Regions from separate parts of the Rhodoferax sp. WC2427 genome, predicted to be linked through region 1. Evidence: riboswitches for the same ligand, from Rfam matches in the RefSeq annotation. Region 1 holds a riboswitch; the other holds the start of a gene.
The links. Region 1 has a riboswitch for glycine ahead of gcvT (glycine cleavage system aminomethyltransferase GcvT). Riboswitches for the same ligand answer to the same signal wherever they lie in the genome.
Positions count from the first base shown of each region.

Region 2: another riboswitch for glycine. It lies ahead of AB3G31_RS08260 (D-amino acid dehydrogenase); the one in region 1 lies ahead of gcvT (glycine cleavage system aminomethyltransferase GcvT).

Region 1 covers NZ_CP162006.1:2,394,663-2,399,075, reverse strand. Annotated here, with positions in the region: gene AB3G31_RS11360 (hypothetical protein) at 1-951, opposite strand, end outside; glycine riboswitch at 2,086-2,186, shown strand; glycine riboswitch at 2,196-2,322, shown strand; gene gcvT (glycine cleavage system aminomethyltransferase GcvT) at 2,383-3,504, shown strand; gene gcvH (glycine cleavage system protein GcvH) at 3,530-3,895, shown strand; gene gcvP (aminomethyl-transferring glycine dehydrogenase) at 3,956-4,413, shown strand, end outside.
Region 2 covers NZ_CP162006.1:1,730,937-1,735,349, reverse strand. Annotated here, with positions in the region: gene AB3G31_RS08270 (DEAD/DEAH box helicase) at 1-398, shown strand, start outside; gene AB3G31_RS08265 (substrate-binding periplasmic protein) at 473-1,279, opposite strand; gene AB3G31_RS08260 (D-amino acid dehydrogenase) at 1,442-2,677, opposite strand; glycine riboswitch at 2,847-2,952, opposite strand; gene AB3G31_RS08255 (anti-sigma factor) at 2,970-3,692, opposite strand; gene AB3G31_RS08250 (sigma-70 family RNA polymerase sigma factor) at 3,689-4,267, opposite strand; gene AB3G31_RS08245 (DUF3455 domain-containing protein) at 4,305-4,413, opposite strand, start outside.

The DNA of each region.
Region 1 (4,413 bases):
GGTCACCGAAGTCCCGGCAGTCGCCAGCAAAGGGGTGGCGTTCACGCGGAAGGTGGTGCTGCCTGCGGCCGCCAAGGGGCCGCTCACGGTACAGGTCAGCAATTGGCCTGAAGCGGTACTGCCGCTGGGCACGCAACTGGCGCCGCTGGCACTGTTGAATTGCAGATGGGCGGGTAGACGGTCCAGTACCTGGAAACTGGCCGGGCTGGCCCCGCCACCGGTGTTCAGGACAGTCAACAGGTAATCCTGCGCCACGCCCACCTGCATGGGCGAGGCCCCGGTTGTTTTGGTCAGGCCCAATACCGGAAAGGTGGCATTGGACAAGGTACACAACACATCGTCGTTCGCCGCCAAGGGGGTTGAAAAGCTGTTTCCGGTGCCGGTGGGTACCGCCGTACCGCCTGGCGTCGCGTTCACGCAGCTGTAGCTGGAGGTGTAGTTCGACAGATTGGTACTGCCGCTGGCTGTCTCGGCCACGGTGTAGCTGCCAATGCCGCTATTGAGCGTTGCGATACCACTGGCGGTGGTGCCGGAGCCGGTGGTGGTGACACTGTGGGTGGTGGCTGCGGGCCCATTGACCGTGAGCGTGAATTGGTCCGCCGCCGCAAAGCGTCCACCCGGCAACTGCTTTTGTACCCGCAGGCGCGGCAGCTTTACATTGGTGAAGGTACAGCTGATGTTGTTTTGCCCCGCCGTGGCCAGGGCATCCAGCAACACCGACCGCGCCGCGGTATTGGGCGTGGCCGTGCCGCCGCTGCCCAGACCGGTACACGACACATCCGACAGGGCCCAGCCTGCGGGAGGCGCAGCCTCTGTCAGCGTGGTGGCGATACCGGACTGGGCCAAGCTCAAACTCCGACCACTGACTGGAACGTTACTCGACACCGTGGTGATCGAGTCGCCCTGGAAGCCGTTGTCGCCCGTGAAACTGAACGTGCCTGTACTACCCACGGAATTTTTCAGTATGGTCACCGACGAAGGGGCGTTGCTGCATCCTGTCCAATTAGACTGGACTCCGGGATCCAGCAAGTTGGCCGCCGGAATGATCTGGGTACCCCCCGTGCCCGCCCCCGACCAACGCATACGCAATAGATTGTTTCCTCCGACGTTGTTCCAATACACCCGCATCAAGTAGCAGGCGTTGGTGGCAGGCGAGGTAAAAGTGCCCGGCAGATTCTCAAAAAAAGTATTGCCGTTGGTATAGGAGGACAACGCTCCAACGGGGACGTTGTAGTTGGCGTTGCGGTAATCGCTGGTGGACAACTGGGTGGAAATGTCAACGTCTACCTGGTCATCGTGGGCAAATGAAAATGTGTAGCTCCCGGCCCCTGGAAACTTCACCAAGGTATATAAAACCATTCCCTGTATCCCTTGCTGGCAGGCAGGAGTCAGGGTGTAGGCCGGATCGACATCCGCATCGCAGAGCGTGAGTGAGCTTTCAATAAAATCGATATTGGCAGCCGCGCCCGTGGTAATGGCATTGGCAGGGTTTACCGAAATATTTTTGAGATTTTGCAATAGCTGCGCATCGGAGCCACCACTGTTGGAGTATCTGGGTGCGGGCAGCACCGGCACCCGTACCGTCCCCCGGTAGGTCTCAAACAACACCCTGGCGGCCACCGGTGTGGCAGCTATCAGAACCATCCAGAATATGCAAAACGCCTGCAGGACGGGTTTGCACAGGACCCTAAAGCGTGAGGAGGTTGTTGTTAATAAAAATGCTCTATCGTTGTTTTGACCAGGCAACCTCACAGGCGCTCCTCTAATGAATGACGACAGACCGCAAAACTATATTTTTCTTTGCAAATCGTAACCAACATTCTTAATTAGAAGAGGCAATAATAATTTAGTTACATAAAAGACAAAAATGTATTCAACATTGGTATAGATAATGTATGCATTTTTGTATTTTTAATAGTTTATTATTTTGTATTTTTAAATCAATATTAAAACCTGGGTCTATCCGCCGCTCTACACGATTGCGCACAAAGATGCGGTGGCTCGAAAGCCCCTTGCCTTTGGCAAACCTCCCTGGACGCGAAAGTCTCATCGGCGGGCACGATGGGGTGCATCTATTCAGTAGAATCCACGTTGTCAGGAGAGAGTTTTCCCCGCGAAAACCGCCGAAGGCGCAGGACCCCGCTACGTGGGTCTGAACGCTCAGGCAAAAGGACTGACAAGCGTTTTTCATCAAACGTCACCCCCCTGGAGAGAAGTCCGCCCTGGAGCGGACTCACCGAAGGCGCAACCCGCAGTCGGCTTGGCACCACCGCCCGAGCCCGCCCGGCGAATCGCTCAGGTAAAGCGGACAGCGGGGACCACACATGGCCACAATGGCCATGATTTTTTGTGTGTCCCCACCTTTCATGCCGAAAGAACGCCATGTCCGATCTCTTGCTGACCCCTCTGAACGCCCTGCACCTGGAACTCGGTGCCCGCATGGTCCCATTCGCGGGCTACAGCATGCCGGTGCAGTACCCCGCCGGGCTGATGGCCGAGCACCACCACACCCGCACGGCGGCGGGCCTGTTCGACGTGTCCCACATGGGCCAGCTGCGCCTGGTCGGACCGGACGCGGCGGCGGCTTTTGAAACCCTGGTCCCCGTGGACGTCATCGACCTGCCCGTGGGCAAGCAGCGCTATGGCCTGCTGCTGAACGATGACGGCGGCATCCTCGACGACCTGATGTTCTTCAAGCGCGAGGCCGACATCTTCGTGATCGTCAACGGCGCCTGCAAGGTGGCTGACATCGCCCACATCCAGGAAAAAATCGGCCAGCGCTGCGAAGTTATCCCCCAGCCAGAACTCGCACTGCTGGCGCTGCAGGGCCCCAAGGCGGTCGATGCCCTTTCGCGCCTGGCACCCGGCGTGGAGAAGCTGGTGTTCATGACCGGCGGCCATTTCGATGTGGCGGGCATCCCCTGCTTTCTGACCCGCAGCGGCTACACCGGCGAAGACGGCTTTGAAATCTCCGTCCACAGCAGCCAGGCCGAGGCTCTGGCCCGCGCCCTGTTGGCGCAGCCCGAAGTAAAACCCGTCGGCCTGGGCGCTCGCAATTCGCTGCGGCTGGAAGCCGGGCTGTGCCTGTACGGCAACGACCTGGACACCACCACCAACCCGGTGGAAGCGGGCCTGAACTGGGCCATCCAGAAAGTACGGCGTGCCGGTGGTGCCCGCGCAGGCGGATTCCCGGGCGCTACCAAAATACTAGCTACTCTCGCTGATGGAATCAGCGCAGGAAGCCGAAAACGTGTAGGACTTGCAGCACTGGAACGCATCCCCGTGCGCGAACACACCGCCTTGCAAGACACGGCGGGCAACGCGATCGGCGAAGTCACCAGCGGCCTGCTCGGCCCCACGGTGGACAAGCCGATTGCCATGGCCTACGTGGCGTCAGAGTTCTCGGCCATCGGCACCCGCGTGAACGCCATCGTGCGAGGCAAAATCGTGCCGATGGAAGTCGTATCCATGCCTTTCACCCCCAACCGCTATTTCCGCGGCTAATCCCCTTTATTACAGGAGCAACCCCATGAGCATCAAATACACCGAAGACCACGAATGGCTGAACATCGAGGGCGACACCGCCACCGTGGGCATCACCCACCACGCGCAGGACGCGCTGGGGGACGTGGTGTTTGTGGACCTGCCCGCCGTCGGCACCCACTTCGCCCAGAAAGACGTGGCCGGTGTGGTCGAGTCGGTGAAAGCCGCCGCCGATGTGTACATGCCTGTATCCGGTGAAGTCACCGAGGTAAACGAAGCCTTGCGCGCCGACCCGGCCCTGGCCAACACCGACCCGCTGGGTGCTGGCTGGTTCTTCAAGGTCAAGCTGTCGGCCCCGGGCGAAGTCGCCGCCCTGCTCGACGAAGCCGCCTACACCGCCTTCAGCGCCTAAATCCCCCCTCACCCCAACCCTCTCCCATGCACGGGAGAGGGAGTAAACCACTGCCTTGCCATGACGACCTCCCTGCACGAACTCGAAAACTCCGCCGAATTCATCGCCCGCCACATCGGCATCGATGCTGCCGATGAAACCCTGATGTTGGACGTGATTGGCTCCAGTTCGCGCCGGGACCTGATTGACGGCATCGTGCCGCGCTCGATTGCGCGCAGCACGCCCATGGACCTGCCCGCACCCGTCACCGAAGCAGCGGCGCTGGCCGAGCTCAAGGCCATCGCGGCCAAGAACAAGGTCTTCAAAAGCTTTATCGGCCAGGGCTACTACGGTACCCACACGCCCGGCGTGATTCTGCGCAACATCCTGGAAAACCCCGCCTGGTACACCGCCTACACGCCCTACCAGGCCGAAATCTCGCAAGGCCGCATGGAGGCGCTGATCAATTTCCAGACCATGGTCTGCGACCTGACCGGCATGCCCATCGCCAACGCCTCCATGCTGGACGAAGCCACCGC
Region 2 (4,413 bases), 660 kb from region 1:
GCTTCCAGGCGCAAGAGGTGCCCGTGCTGCTGCTGAGTTTGAAAGCCGGGGGCGTGGGCCTGAACCTTACCGCCGCCGACACCGTCATCCATATGGACCCCTGGTGGAACCCCGCCGTGGAAGAGCAGGCCACCGCCCGCGCCCACCGCATCGGCCAGGACCAGCCCGTGTTCGTCTACAAGCTGGTGGTGGAAGGCAGCATCGAAGAGCGCATGCTGGAGCTGCAGGCCCGCAAACTGGCGCTGGCCAACAGCGTGCTGGGCGTTGATGCGGCGGGCGGGCTGAAGTTTGACGCGGCCGACCTGGATGCGCTGCTGGCCCCGTTGGGCAGCCCGACCACCGCCCCATCCCCCGAGGAAGCCGCCCGGCGCTGGGGGCGCACCGGCAGCCGGATGTAAGCAATGCTATCAAAAAAGTAGCTACTCTCGCCCTATCCATCAGCACGGGAGCCATATTTTTTATAAATTCTGGTTTACTTGGTGCGCCAGAGTTGGATGTTGGAATCGACCATCTTCTTCATCACGCCCTGCCTGGCCAGGCTGTACATGGCCTTGGCCAGGGCGGCGCGCACTTCGGTGGTGTTGCAGGGGGACTTGTGCGAGAGCGTCAGGTACAGGCTTTCGTTGCTCACCGGCACGCTCGCGGACACCAACCCGGCCATGGCGAATTTGGCGATGTAGGCCAGGCCCGGGTCTTCCTCGTACACCAGGTAGTCCACCCGGCCCAGTTGCAGGATCTTGAAGGCCTGCTCCAGGCTGGGCACGGTGTTGATCTTGAGGTTCTTTTTGGCGTAGCGGTCGAAATCCTCGCCAAAGCTGTTGTTGATCACCGTCATGCCCGACAGGCTCTTCAGGTCCGACCACTGCCGGTACTTCAGCGGAGCCACCTGCCGCCCCCAGACCACCGAGCGGGTGTCGCGAAACGCCGGGTACACGTAGTCCATGTAGTCCAACCGGTCCACCGTGAAAAACGCCCCGGCGATCAGGTCGATGCGGCCCAGCCGGGCCTCTTCCTGCACCCGGGCCCAGGAACCCACGTAGCGCACCTCGATGGGGATGCCGATCTCTTGGGCCACCATTTGCACCAGATCGGCATTGGCCCCCACCAGGCGGCTGCCGTCGGCCCCATCGCGCCACAGGTACGGGGGGTATTCGGGGTTGCCGGTGGCCACCAATTGCTTGCAGCCATCGGCCGCCCACGCCGTGGGAGCCAGGCACGCCAGGATGGCGGCAGGCAGCAGCTGGCGTAACAAAAAACCCCAGGGAGCAGGGATACGCATGAACGTCCTTTCAGCCCGCCGCACATGGACCAACGGACAAAACAGTGGCGGCTGCATCGCGCAGGCCCGCCGTGTAACCGACTGTATCCGCTCCGGGCCATCTGGGTGCTGCTTAAGACCCAAAAAAATGCCAAAACCCCCAGCAGGGCCCAGGCTGGACGCTCAATGCGGCATGGCCCCGCCCACCATCGCCGCCACCATGTCGGCGGTGACAGCAGACAAGGTCAAGCCCAAATGCCCGTGGCCGGTGTTGTAGAACACGCCGGGCCGCTTGCCGGGGCCCACGCGCGGCATCAGGTTGGGCATCATGGGGCGCAGTCCGGCCCAGGGCACCACGCTTTCGGTGCGCACGCCGGGGAAGCACTGCTGCACCCATTCCACCAGCGGGCGGATGCGGTCGGCCCGGATGTCGCGGTTGTAGCCGTTGAACTCGGCCGTGCCCGCCACCCGAAAGCGCCCCAGCCCCAGGCGGCTGCTGACCAGCTTGGTTTCGTCGTCCAGCAGGCTGACCATGGGCGCCGAGGCCTGGCTGTGCGCGTCGTCCAGGTTGACGGTGATGGAATAGCCCTTGACCGGGTAGATGTTGACCCGATCCCCCAGCTGGGCGGCAATGTCGCGGCTGGCCGTGCCCGCGCAAACCACCACGCCGTCGAACACGCTGGTGTGGGTGTCTGCACCGTCGTGCGCGGTGATGGTCACGGATTTGCCGTCGCTTTTAACCGTCTGGATGGCATGGCCGTAGCGGGTGTGCACGCCCAGGCGCTCGGCCGCGGCGGCGATGCCGGTGCTGAACTTGTGGATGTCGCCGGTGGTGTCGCTCTCGGTGAAGTAGCCGCCGTAGTAGTCGCCCGCCAGCGTGGGCTCAATCGCGCGCATCTCTTGCGGGGTGACAGCGCGGCGCTCCAGCCCGCCCTGGGCCAGCAGCTTGGAGACCTTGCCCGCGTGCTCGAAGTTGCCCTTGTCGCGGTAAATGTGCAGGATGCCTTCGCGCTTGTGGTCAAAGTCCAGGCCTTCTTCGGCCGCCCAGGCATCCAGGTGCTGGCGCGCGGCCATCGCCAGGCGGGTGGTTTCGATGGTGTTTTTTTCGTACTGCGGGATGGCGGCGATGAACTCGGCAAACCAGGCCATCTTGTGCCAGCTGGGCTTGGGGTTGACCAGCAGCGGCGCATCGCTGCGCAACATCCACTTCACGCCCTTGAGCACGGTGGACCAGTGGTTCCACACCTCGGCGTTGGACACCGAAAACTGCCCGCCGTTGGCAAACGAGGTTTCCATGGCCGCGTAGCGGTGTTTTTCGAACAAGGTGACGGTGTAACCGCGTTTGGCCAAGGCGTAGGCTGTGGTAACGCCCGTGATACCGCCGCCAATGACGGCCATGTTCGCTGCGAACTTTTTCATGATGAGATTTCCAAAACGTCAACAGGGGGATAGCCGCACGCGTGCGCAGCCATCGCCCCCTCTGTTTTGGACCTGAGAGATTCGCGGCTGGTCGTTCTATGGAACTGCCAGCCGCTTGCTCCTGCGGTGAGCCGGGTGACGAAACCCGACCGCTCTTCAGATGTGTGTGGTGTAGATACCGGTCCTTTTGCCTGAAAGTTTCCGGGGGCGGTTGCTCCTTCGGCGCTGATTTCCTGCACGAATGCAAGGGGAGCAGTCTCTCCCGGTATCTCTGCGGATTATCGCATTGGAACTAAAGCACCTTCACCGCACGGCCAATGAACTGGATCGGGCCGGTGGGTTTATTGAGGGGCGAGCCGTTCACCGGCTCCAGGGTCAGCTCAAACAACTGGTTGGGCTGCAGCGGTGGCAGCTTGTCCAGCGGGATGGTGATGGTCTGCCCCGGCTTGACCAGGCCCAGAGACACCGGGCCGCTCCAGCCCTCGCCCTTGGTCCAGAACTGCAGGGATTTCTCGGCGGGCACGGCCACCGGGCCCAGCGCCGTGAGGCTGAGTTGCCGGGTGTCGCTGGCCTGGATGACCCAACCCGGTGCCTTGTCTTGCGGCGCGACCAGCACCACCATGTACTGCGGCCCGGCGGGTAGTACGCCCTGGCGGGTCACCAGCACCGAAGCCAGGATGGCGGCGGTGGCAAAACCGGCACCGGCCAAGCCGCGCCACAGGCCCAGGCGGTCCCACCACGGCGGGGGGGCTGGGGCGATGGCCGTACGGCGCGGGGCCACGGCGTGGGCCACGCTGCGGTCGATCCGCTGCCATAGTTCGGCAGACGGCTCCACCGGCTCGGCCAGGGCTGCCAGCGGCAGCAACTGTTCTTGCCAGCGCTGCACGGCGGCCTGCAGGGCGGCGTCGGTGGGCAGGCGCTGCTCCACCATGCGGCGGCGGGTGGCCGAGAGCGTGCCCAGCACGTACTCGGCGGCCAACTCGTCCGGCGAAAGATTGTCTTGTTGCGGGTTCATGCCATGCACTCCCGCAGGCTGCCCATGCTGCGTTTGATCCAGGCCTTGACGGTGCCCAGGGGGGTTTGGGTGCGCTCGGCAATTTCGCCGTGCGAGCAGCCGTCCACATAGGCGTACAGGATGCAGTTGCGCCGGGCGGGCTCGAGCCGGGCCAGGCAGTCGTTGAGCTTGCCCAGGCTGACGCGCAGGTCAAACGCATCGGCGATCTGCGCATGGGCTTCCAGCGAATGCTGGGCATCCAGGGCCTCGGCGGTTTCTTCGTCCACAGATACCTCGCGCGCGCCGTTGCGCACCGCGTTGAGGGCCAGGTTGCGCACCACGCTGTAGATCCAGCCCCGCCCCGACCCGCGCCGGGCATCGAAGCTGGCGGCCTGGGTCCAGATGGCCATGAAGGCATCGTGCACCACGTCCTCGGCCTGCTGGCGCTGGCGCACGATGCGCAGGGCCACGCCCAGCAGGTGGCGGCTGTCTTGCCGGTAGATGTCTTGCAGGGCTTGGCGCTCGCCACGGGCGCAGCCTTGCAGGGCGCGCTCGTAGTCGAAATCATCAGGGGCTGTCGTCAAGGGCGGTTCCATCGAAGGGATTGAGGTCCTTCGATGGTAGTCGCCAAACTTAGGCCGCTTTCCAGAAGATGTAGTCGGCCTGGTACTTGACCACTTCCTTGGCACCCTTGCTGGCCGGGCTGCACAGCGTGGCCGGGGCCACGCCGCCGCGGGTGGCC